Regions from separate parts of the Massilia sp. PWRC2 genome, predicted to be linked through region 1. Evidence: predicted binding sites of a transcription regulator. Region 1 holds the regulator's gene; the other holds the start of a gene.

Region 1 (5,784 bases):
GCTGGTGCCGTCGGACGCCGGCACCATCGACATCAGCGGCGTCGACATCTCGCGCCTGCCGATCCACCGCCGCGCTGCCCTCGGCCTGTCGTATCTGCCGCAGGAAGCGTCGGTGTTTCGCAAGCTGACGGTGGAAGAGAATATCCGCGCCGTGCTCGAGCTGCAAAAAGTCGACGGCAAGGCCTTGACCAAAGCGCAGATCACCGAGCGGCTCGACAGCCTGCTGGCAGATCTGCAGATCGACAAGCTGCGCGACAACCAGGCTTTGTCGCTGTCGGGCGGTGAGCGCCGGCGGGTGGAAATCGCCCGGGCGCTGGCCACCAACCCGCGCTTCGTGCTGCTCGATGAACCATTCGCCGGGGTCGATCCGATCGCCGTCATCGAGATCCAGCGCATCGTGCGCTTTTTGAAAGAGCGCGGTATTGGCGTCCTCATTACCGACCACAATGTGCGCGAGACGCTGGGTATCTGCGACCGTGCTTACATCATCAACCAGGGCGCCGTGCTCGCTTCGGGCAGCCCTGACGACATCATCGCCGACGAGTCGGTGCGGCGCGTGTACCTGGGCGAACACTTCCGCATGTAAGCATCCGTCAAAAGCGAGCCATGAAACAGTCACTTCAACTACGTACCTCGCAACACCTGGCGCTCACGCCGCAGCTGCAGCAGTCGATCCGCCTGCTGCAACTGTCGACCCTCGAGCTGCACCAGGAACTCGAGCATCTGTTGTCCGACAATCCCCTGCTCGAGCGCCTCGACGATCCGCTCGACCACTCGGTGCGCCTGCTCGCCGACGGCGCCGTCGGCGCCAGCGGCAATGCCGAAGCACCTGAAGTGGGCAACCAGGATGCACCGCCCAACGCCGATGCACCGGCGGCCGACGCCGACAGTGGCGAAGCGGTCGACATGGGTGGCGAGAGCACCCAGGACACCAGCGCCGACAGCGAAGACTGGAGCGAAGCGTCGCGCAACAAGTCGCCCGACGACGAGGAATCGCGCCCGCAGATCGAAGCGACCGCCACCACCCTGCGCGAGCACCTGTCCGAACAGATGCGCCTGGCGATGCTGGAACTGCGCGACCGCGCGCTGGTCGAACTGATGATCGATGCCCTCGACGACAATGGCTATCTGACCGAGTCGCTCGAAGAGATACTGGAGCGCATGCCGGCCGAGCTGGAGATCGATGCGGACGAACTGAAAACCGCGCTCTCGCTGCTGCAAAGTTTTGATCCCGCCGGGGTGGGCGCGAGGAATGCCGGCGAGTGCCTGGCGCTGCAGATTCGCCGCATGCCGGCAATCGCCATGGTGACGCGCCGCATGGCGCTCGAGATCGTCTGCAAGCACTTGACCTGGTTCGCCCAGCGCGAATTTAACAAGCTCAAAAAAGCGCTCGCTTGCGATGACGAAGATTTGCGCGAGGCGCAAGTGGTGATCCGCCAGTGCAACCCCCATCCGGGCGCCGGTTTCGGCGCCGGCACCTCCGATTACGTGGTGCCCGACGTCATCGTGCGCAAGGCGCGCGGCGGCTGGACCGTCAGCCTGAACAATGACGTCATGCCGCGCCTGCGGGTCAACAATATGTACGCCAGCCTGCTCAAGCAGGGCAAGGGCGAGGGCCAGATGGGCGCCCAGTTGCAGGAAGCAAAGTGGCTAATCAAAAATATGCGGCAGCGTTTCGACACCATCTTGCGGGTCGCCGAAGCAATTGTGGAGCGGCAACGTAACTTTTTTTCGCACGGCGCGGTCGCCATGCGTCCCCTTGTGCTGCGTGAAATTGCTGATACACTGGGCCTACACGAGAGCACTATCTCCCGGGTAACCACTCAAAAATACATGCTGACCCCGCATGGAATGTTTGAGTTGAAATATTTCTTTGGCAGCCACGTGGCGACCGACGCCGGCGGCGAAGCATCGTCGACAGCGATCCGGGCACTCATCGTGCAATTGACAGGAGCGGAAGACCCGAAGAATCCACTTTCAGACAGCAAGATCGCAGACATGCTGGGGGAACAAGGTATGGTCATAGCGCGCCGCACGGTGGCCAAATACCGTGAAGCGCTGAAAATCCCGCCCGTCGCTCTTCGCAAGAATCTGTAGATCGTTTTTTCAGTGTTCCTCTGCGTCCCGCTTTATGCGGTTTGCATGAACAGGAAGCGACATCATCAAAGGAGTGTGTATGAATCTCACAATCAGCGGACATCATCTTGAAGTGACCCCAGCCATCCGTGAATACGTACAGAGCAAACTGGAACGCGTCCGGCGCCATTTTGATCAAGTGATCGACATTGCCGTCATCCTCACCGTCGACAATCTGACTGAAAAAGAAAAACGGCAAAAAGCCGAAATCAACCTCCGACTTCCGGGCAAGACCATCAACGTTAACGCCCTGTCGCACGACCTGTATGCCGCCATCGACGGCTTGATCGACAAGCTCGATCGCCAGGTCATGAAATACAAAACCCAGGTCCAGGACCACGATCACCAGGCCATCAAGCACCTGTCCGAAGAAGAACTGCCGGCCGCTGCTGCCTGAGTCACCAGGTCCCCTAATATGGATGAGGGCGCCCGCGGGCGCCCTTGTCACGTCGGGCGTGCCGGCGTCGCTGCTAGAATAGGTGTTTTCCCCTCTCTCTGCCGCCATGACCGACTTCGTCAAGACCCGCATCGCCAACCGCACCGCCATCATCACGCTCGACCGTCCGCGCACCCTCAATTCGCTGTCGCTGGAAATGATCCGCGCGCTCACCGACGTGCTGCTGGCGTGGCAGGATGACGATGCCATCGACGCCGTGGTACTGCGCAGCAGCACCGACAAGGCCCTGTGCGCGGGCGGCGACATCCGCTATTTTTACGACGTCGGCACGCTGCCGACCACCGGTGGCAGCGCCTCGCTGGAAGATTTTTTCACCGAAGAATACCGCCTCAACCACCTGATTCACTTTTATCCGAAAACCTATATTGCCCTGATGGATGGGGTGGTGATGGGGGGCGGTCTGGGCGTGTCGGAAGCGCACCGCCAGCGCGGCTTGCGGGTGGTCACCGATGGCAGCAAACTGGCCATGCCGGAAGTGAACATTGGCCTGTTTCCCGATGTGGGCGGCAGTTATTTTCTCAGCCATGCACCGGGCCGGCTGGGGTATTACCTGGCACTGACGGGCTTGACCGTGCGCGCCGCCGACGCCCTCTATTGCGGCCTGGCCGACACCTTCGTGCCGCAGGCACAGATGGCGGCGCTGCTTGAACTGATCGAGACCACCCCAGGCACCCAGCTGCGCGCTGCGGTGGCGGCGTTTGCCGCGCCGCACCGGGCCGCCGCCGACGCTGCTCTGGCGCCGCTGGCCGAGGCGCGCGCCGCCATCGACCGCCATTTTAGTCATTCCACCATTGAAGCCATCATTGCTTCGCTGGCCACCGACGACAGCGTACTGATGCAAAAAGCGCTGGCCGCCATGCACAAGCGCTCGCCGCTGCTGTTAAAAGTGACCCTGCAACTGTTGACGCGCGGCGCCAGCCTCGATCTCGCCGATTGCCTGCGCATGGAACGCATCCTGGTGCGGCGCAATTTTGAACATGGCGAAGTGCTCGAAGGCATACGCGCGCTGGTGATCGACAAGGACAATGCGCCGGTGTGGAACCCGGCCACGCTCGAAGGTGTGACGGCAGCGATGGTCGAACGGTTTTTCGCGTCACCGTGGCCGGCGCGCGCGCATCCGCTGCGCGACCTCGGGAAAGAATAAAGCTACGATTGTTCGCGGTGGCGCAGCACCACCCGTTCGGTGGGCGCGAAATACGCCGCCAGCCGCTCGGCCATATACACCGAGCGGTGCTGACCACCTGTGCAACCGAGCGCCACCGTCAGGTAGCTGCGGTTGTCGGTTTTAAATGAGGGCAGCCATTTTTCAATGAACGCGCGGATATCTTCGAGCAGTTCGCCGGCCGCCGGCTGGGCGTCGAGGAAGGCGATGACGGGCGCATCCATGCCGGTCAGCGGGCGCAGCCTGATGTCGTAGTAGGGATTGGGCAGGGCCCGCACATCGAAGACGAAATCGGCATCGAGCGGCACGCCGAGCTTGAAGGCAAAGGACTCGAAAAACAGCGTCAGCGGCGCGCGTTCGAGCGCCACCAGTTCCTTGATCCAGGCACGCAATTTATTGGCGGACAGGTCCGAGGTATCGATGACCAGGCCCAGTTGCTCGATGGCAGACAGCCGTTCGCGCTCTTCGGTGATGCATTCGATCAGGGTGCGGCGCGACGCCGGGTTTTCGTCCGGGCGCAGCTGGTGCGACAGCGGGTGGCTGCGGCGCGTTTCGGAAAACCGCGCCACCAGCGAATGGGTATTCGAGGTCAGGAACATGACCTTGACGTCATGCCCCTGCGCCTTCAGTTCGGCCACATTGACGGGCAATTCGACCAGCGACTCCGAGCTGCGGGCATCGACCGCCACCGCCAGGCTGGGCACGCCCTCGGCGATCAGGGTGTCGACCAGTGGCCCCAGCAGGGCCGGCGGCAGATTATCCACACAATAGTAGCCGGCGTCCTCGAGAACGTTGAGGGCCACCGATTTGCCGGAGCCGGAAATACCAGAAATGAGGACGATTTGCATGGCGCGATGATACCGCATCCGGCGCCAGGGCGAACGGCGCGGCCTTATTTGCGGTCGGGCCGCACCACCAGTTCAGGGTAGCCGCTGGCAGTATCGTAGGCACGCGCCAGTTGCCAGCCGGTCGTTACTGCCAGCAAAATTTCGGCGGTGGTACGCACGATATTGCCGTACACCACGTGCCCGCCCAGCACCTGGCCAGCGCTGTCGGCCACCGCCATGTGCAGATGGGCACCGTCGGCCGTGATGGCGCCGGCCATCGAAATAATTTCAAAGTCGCCCGTCAGCACGCTGGCATCGGCAGCGCCGGCAAAGCGCAGGCGCGCGCCCTGCAAGCTGCCCATGCCGGAGACAACAAAGGCGCCGCCCAGTTGCCGGTCGCTGAGGGCCTGCTCGAGTGCGCGGCGCAAGTCGGCGCCCGGTGGCAGACGTAGCGGCAAGCTCTCCACTAGTCGCCGCTCATCGCCTGGCGCTGCCGTTCCATGAATTCCTGCAAGGTATCGATACCGCGCAGTTGCAGGATCGTATTGCGCACCGCCGCCTCCAGCAGCACCGCGATGTTGCGGCCAGCCGCCACGGGAATCACCACTTTGCGGATCGGTAAGCCCAGCACATCTTCGGTGGGGAACAGGAAGGGCAGGCGCTCGGCTTCTTCTTCGAGGGCGCTGCGGCGCACCAGGTGGACGATCAATTTCAGGCGCATCTTGCGGCGCACGGCGGTTTCGCCAAAAATCGCCTTGATGTCGAGCAGGCCAAGGCCGCGCACTTCGAGCAGGTTTTGCAGCAGGGGCGGGCAGCGCCCCTCGATCATATTTGGCGCGATGCGCGAAAATTCGACGGCATCATCGGCCACCAGGCCGTGGCTGCGGGAAATGAGCTCGAGCCCCAGCTCGCTCTTGCCCAGCCCGGAGTCGCCGGTGATCAGCACGCCGACCCCCAGCACATCCATGAAAACGCCATGCATGATGATCCGTTGCGCCAGCTTTTTCGACAGGTAGACGCGCAGGTAATCGATGACCTGGGCGGCCGGCAGCGGGGTGGAAAACAGGGGGATATTTTGTTCGTCGCAAATGGCGAGGATGTCGGGCGGGGTGTCGAGCCCCTGGGCGATGATCAGGGCGGGGGGGCCGCCGGCGATCAGTTCGCCAATCACGTGGCTGCGCGAATTCGATTTGAGGCGGTGG
Region 2 (5,784 bases), on a different contig from region 1:
CGGACCGTGGGCGGCGACCGAGTTTTACGTCAACATGGGCAATGGCTTTCACAGCAACGATGCGCGCGGCACGCAAACCCGGGTCGACCCGGCCACTGGTGCGCCGTTGACCCCGGTGCCGGGCCTGGTCCGCTCGAAAGGACTGGAACTGGGCATGCGCACCGAAGCGATCCCCAAGATGCAAACGGCGCTGTCGCTGTACCGCCTCGACTTCGCCTCCGAACTGACGTATGTGGGCGACGAGGGCACCACCGAAGCGGGACGCCCCAGCCGGCGCTACGGCATCGAACTGTCGAATTACTACAAGCCCGTCAAATGGCTGTCGATTGATTTCGATGCTGCCTACGCACGCGCGCGCTCACGGGACAGCGACCCGCTGGCCGGCAATTACATCGAGGGCGCCGTCGAAGGGGTCAGCCAGCTGGCGCTGACCGTCGACAAGCTGGGCCCCTGGTCGGGCGCGGTGCGCCTGCGCTATTTCGGTCCGCGCCCGCTGGTCGATGACAATAGCGTGCGCTCGCATTCGAGCACCACCCTCAACGGCCGCATCGGCTACAAGATCAATGGGCAGACGCGGCTGGAACTGGAAGGCTTTAATTTGACCAACCGCCGCACCTCGGCGATCGACTATTACTATGCCTCGCAACTGGCCAGCGAAGCGGTGCCACGCGCCGACCTCCACTTCCATCCGATCGAATCGCGCTCGCTACGCGCCACCCTGATTCGCAACTGGTAACGACGCCGCCGCGGCAGGCGACGCGCCGACCCATTTGAGCCAGGTAAAACCCAGCAAGCCCGCCACCAGCGAGGCCAGCAGGATCGCCATCTTCGACGCCGTGATGAGCTCGGCCTGACCGGCATACGCCAGGTTGGTGATGAACATCGACATGGTAAAGCCGATGCCGCCCAGCAGGCCGGCGCCCAGCACATGCTGCCAGTGCAAACCAGCCGGCAGGCGGCAGATGCCCAGCGTGACGGCGACCGCACTGGCCGCCAGGATACCGACCGGCTTGCCAATGACCAGCCCCAGCACGATACCGAGGCTGTTGGCAGATAACAGTTCTGCGGTCCAGCCGGCGCCGATGGCGATGCCCGTGTTGGCCAGCGCGAAGACCGGCAGAATGAGGAAGGCGACCGGCGTGAGCAGCGCATGTTCGAGACGGTGCGAGGGCGACTGCGCATCATCGCGTGTGGCCGAATAGGGAATGGCAAAGGCCAGCAGCACACCGGCAATGGTCGCATGGACCCCTGACTTGAGCATCAGGAACCACATCAGCGCACCGCCGATCAGGTAAGGCAGCAGGGCCATCACGCGCAGCACGCGGTTCATCAGGATCAGCGCGGCAAACACCACGAGCGCCGCCAGCAGGTACACAAACGACAGTTTGGCGGTGTAGAACACGGCGATCACCAGGATCGCACCGAGGTCATCCATGACGGCGAAAGCAGCCAGGAAGATTTTCAGCGAGGCGGGCACGCCCTTGCCGAGCAGGCTGAGCACACCGAGCGCGAAGGCGATGTCGGTGGCCATCGGGATGCCGATGCCCGCCTGGGTGGCAGTGCCGTTATTGAACAGAAAATGGATCAGCGCGGGCATGACGATGCCGCCGGCAGCGGCCACCATCGGCAGCATGGCGCTTTTGATGTCGGACAGTTCGCCGTTATACAGTTCGCGCTCGAGCTCGAGGCCAATGAGCAGGAAAAAGATCGCCATCAGGGCGTCGTTGACCCACAGCTCGATGCTCAAGCCCATCACCGCTTGCTGCCAGAATCCCACATAGCCATCTGCCCAGGCGGCGTTGGCCAGCGCCAGCGAAGCGAGTGTGCACACGATGAGCAGCAAGGCGCCCGCCTTGCCCGACTCGGTAAACTGTGTGAAGGTGGCTGACAGCCGTTCGATGTACATGTATGCTCCGGCAAACCCTGGTGCAAGCGGTCACGATGGGGGGGGGCCAGGAGATGCAGCCGGTCGGCGCCGCCACTAGCGGCGGCGAACAGGGTGCGTCATGCCTGTCGGCACGCGCACGCTGCGTTGATTGTAACTGAGGACCGCTGTATCCATCACACGGGTGATGGCGGCCTCCTTCAGGCGCGGCGGCGTGCCAGTGCCAGGCCGGCCAGGCCAAAGCCCAACAGCGCCAGCGAAGCCGGCTCTGGCACGCTGATGGAATCGACCGTGAAGGTGGCGTTGGTAGCGTGCAGCTGCCAGCCGCCGTAACCGAGCGGGGCGGCGAACATTTGCAGGGTCACCGACGGCGCCGTGGCCCAGTCGATGGCCTGCAGCGTGGTGTTGAAATTGGCCAGTGCGGCCGGGTCGCTGGCGATGTTGTAGCTTTGCGTGGTCCAGTTGTGCAAGCCGCCTGCCACATGCACATTGATCAGATCAGTGCCGTTCGAAAACAGGCCGATCAGCACCTGGTTCGAATTGGGATCTTGCCCGCCCCAGCCCTGATCGACGATATTCATCGAGCTGGTCAGGCCGACGATCTGGCTGGTACCACTGGCCAGCGTCACGCTCGCCATCTGCACCCAGCTCCAGCCACCCCACGAATCCATCGCTACTGGCGCGGTTGTCTGGATGACGTCAGCAGAGGCGGCCGAAACGAGCGACAGCGACAGGGCGAAGGACAGTGTCAATTTTTTCAGCAGGTTCATGTGTTATCCAGTGTTAGATTGTTGAGGTGAATTTATAATTAGGTATTAGCAATTTACATGCCATAAAACAATTATCGTTACAAATCAGAAACTTAACAGGTGCCCCGCCAAATCAGCGACTTCAAGTGTAAGAAAATTCGACAGTTTTTATTGTAAAAAGAGACAGTTTTTCTTGCAAAATGTTATTTTTATTAAACCACCTTGATCGTTTGAATGGCGGCCGTCAGCATGCTACGTACCTGGGCAAGCCCTGATCAGCGGTGTTCACCGAATAAAAGGAATTGACGCCATGAATGACCAATTGTCCGCACCGTTCATCCTCGAGCGCCGCTTCGCCGCGCCGCGCGAGCTGGTCTATGCGGCGCTCACGGAAGCGAAACACCTGGCCAGATGGATGGCACCGCCGGGCATGGCGTTGTCGCACTGCACAGTCGAGGCGACCGTGGGTGGCGCATTTCACTACGCCATGCGGCCGCTCGGCATGGCCGACGTCCCCGCCATGTGGGGCAAGTGGACCTTTCGCGAACTGACTGCGCCGGCGCGCGTGGTGGTGGTGGTCCAGTTCAGCGACCGCGATGGCGGGGTGAGCCGGCACCCGATGGCGGCCAGCTGGCCGCTCACCACTTTGTCGACCACGACATTGAGCGCCAGCACTGACGCGCCGGCCGGCACCGTCATGCGCATCGAGTGGTGCGCCATGAATGCCAGCGCCGCCGAGCGGGCCTGCTTCGATGCTGCCCACGCTGGCATGGCACAAGGCTGGGGCGGCACCATGGATGGCCTCGACCGCTATCTGGCAGAAGTGCTCGCCCGGTCACCTCAATGAGCACAATGAGACCGATGCGCCCAACCAGTCCGCCCCTCCGCGCCAGGCTGCCAGGGTCGGGCTGACCTACACCGTGCAGGCATATTGCGCGCGCGCCAGTGCTTCAAACTGCGCAGCAGGCATCGGTCGGCCCAACAGATAGCCCTGAAAGCCTGTGCATCCCAGACTTTTCAGAAAGGCCAGCTGCTCTGGCGTTTCGACCCCTTCGGCGACATGTCCCAGCCCCAGTTTGTTGGCCAGCGCAATGACGATCTCGACGATGGCGGCGGCATTCGGGTCGGCATTGCAGGCGGCCACGAAAGACTGATCGATCTTCAAGTGCTTGAGGGGGAAGCGGTGGATGTAGCGCAGCGATGAAAAGCCGGTGCCAAAATCATCGATGGAAAAATTGACGCCGCACTCGCGCAACTGGCGCATCTTGGCGATGGTTTCTTCGGCGTCCGTGGCCAGCAGGCTTTCCGTCAATTCCATCGCCAGCCGGTGCGGATCGGCGCCCGCCTGGCGCAGGATGGCCAGCGTACGGGCGACGAAATCGTCTTCGTGCAGATGGCGCGCGCTGACGTTGACGCTGAGCGTCAAGCCGCTCAAGGCAGGGTCGCGCGCCCACGTGGCCAGGCGCGCGCTGGCGTCGCGCAAGACCCAGTCGCCGATGCGAATGATCAGATCACTCATTTCGGCAACTGCAATGAAGGCGCCCGGCGTGACCACCCCACGCACCGTGTGGTTCCAGCGCAGCAGCGCCTCGGCGCCGATCAGGCGCTCCATCACATCGAACTGCGGCTGGTAATAAATTTCCAGCTCGGCGCGGGCAATCGCATCGTGCAATTCGCCCTGCAGGCGGGCGCGGGCGTCGATCGCGTGCTGCATGGCGGGATCGAAAAAGCGCACGGTGTTGCGGCCGGCCCCCTTGGCCGCGTACAAGGCGATGTCGGCTTGCTTGAACACCAGATCGGCGGCAGCGGTACTGGCATCGAACAAGGCGCAGCCGATGCTGGGGGTGACGGTGTGCTCGCTACCGGCCAGGCGGTAGGGCCGGCACAGGGCCAGCCGCAGCTGCTGGCAATGGCGCTCGGCCTCGGCGCTGCACTGGGCCAGCGTGCTGGCAGTCGGTGCCAGGATGACGACAAACTCATCGCCGCCGAGGCGGCCGACAAAGTCGACTGCGCCCATGCTGGCGCGCAGGCGCGCCGCCACTTCCTGCAGCAGCAGGTCACCGAACGAGTGGCCTTCGGTATCGTTGATCAGCTTGAAATCATCGAGATCGAGCAACAGCACGGCGCCGTGGGTGGCAGCGGCGCGCGCCGCCGCCAGCCGCGTTGCCAGTTCGCGCGACAGGTAGCGCCGGTTCGGCAAACCGGTCAGGTGATCATGCTCGGCGGTCGTCAACAACTGGCGTTCGAACTGCTTGCGTTCGGTGATATCGGTGTTGGTACCGGCCACGCGGATCGCCGTGCCACCGGGTCCGCGCTGGATGAAGCCACGGCTTTGCACGGGGACGTAATGGCCCTCGCGGTGCAGCAGGGAAAATTCGATGGCGTAATCGTCGACCGCGCCGGCCAATGCAGCGCCCAGAAAATGCTGGACGCGCTGGCGATCGTCGGCGTGCAACAGCTGTTCCCACAAGGCCGGCCCGCTGGTCAGCTCACCCGGCTCATAGCCCAGCATCGCCCACCAGCGCGGCGAATAGTAGATGCGCTGGTTGGCCAGGTCCCAGTCCCAGCAACCGTCGTTCGAACCGCGCAGCACCAGCTGCAGGCGCTGCTCCGAATCGCTGAGCGCCTTCTGTGCTCGGATCAGGTCGCTGCAATCGGTAAAACACACCACCACCGAGGTCAGCACGGCGGCGCCGTTAAATACCGGGTAGGCACTGCAGAGCAGCCAGCGGATGCCGCCGAGTCCGGCCGTGTCGACCCCGAGCACCAGGTCCGAGATCTTGCAACTGCCGTGCAGCGCGCGCGCAGCGGGAAAGTCGGCCGGCGCCATCGGGCTGCCGTCCGGCTGGACGAACTGCCACGTCACATCGTCCACCTTCAAGCCCATCATGTGCTGGGCGCTCAAACCGAGCAGGCGCTCGGCCATGACGTTGGCGGTTAACACGGCGGAATTGGCATCGTGCACCACCACGCCCGCCGGAAAGTTGTCGAGGAGTAACTCGTCAACAATAAAACTGTTCGCTGTGCTCACGGGTCCCTTGATAGGCAGATAAGGCATAAACAGCTGCCGCTGCTTATTTTGCACTTTCTCCGCCAGCGAAGCTACCGCTGCAGCCCATCAATTTGTGAAATGTCACACGAATTAACTTT

The links. The regulator sigma-54, encoded in region 1, starts transcription at its own class of promoters, with help from an activator protein. The targets are predictions, from matches to a motif close to TGGCANGNAANCTGCTTT.
Region 2: a site for sigma-54 is predicted at 2,701-2,718, ahead of ACP7BZ_RS15835 (PEP-CTERM sorting domain-containing protein). Genes of this name have one in related genera too.

What each region holds. Positions count from the first base shown of each region.
Region 1 is NZ_JAFCUW010000009.1:155,396-161,179, reverse strand. It holds gene lptB (LPS export ABC transporter ATP-binding protein) at 1-586, shown strand, start outside; gene ACP7BZ_RS17810 (RNA polymerase factor sigma-54) at 607-2,097, shown strand; gene hpf (ribosome hibernation-promoting factor, HPF/YfiA family) at 2,177-2,533, shown strand; gene ACP7BZ_RS17800 (enoyl-CoA hydratase/isomerase family protein) at 2,640-3,737, shown strand; gene rapZ (RNase adapter RapZ) at 3,740-4,603, opposite strand; gene ACP7BZ_RS17790 (PPC domain-containing DNA-binding protein) at 4,648-5,049, opposite strand; gene hprK (HPr(Ser) kinase/phosphatase) at 5,049-5,784, opposite strand, start outside.
Region 2 is NZ_JAFCUW010000008.1:25,238-31,021, forward strand. It holds gene ACP7BZ_RS15825 (TonB-dependent receptor) at 1-736, shown strand, start outside; gene nhaA (Na+/H+ antiporter NhaA) at 707-1,906, opposite strand; gene ACP7BZ_RS15835 (PEP-CTERM sorting domain-containing protein) at 2,086-2,655, opposite strand; gene ACP7BZ_RS15840 (SRPBCC family protein) at 2,945-3,481, shown strand; gene ACP7BZ_RS15845 (EAL domain-containing protein) at 3,548-5,665, opposite strand.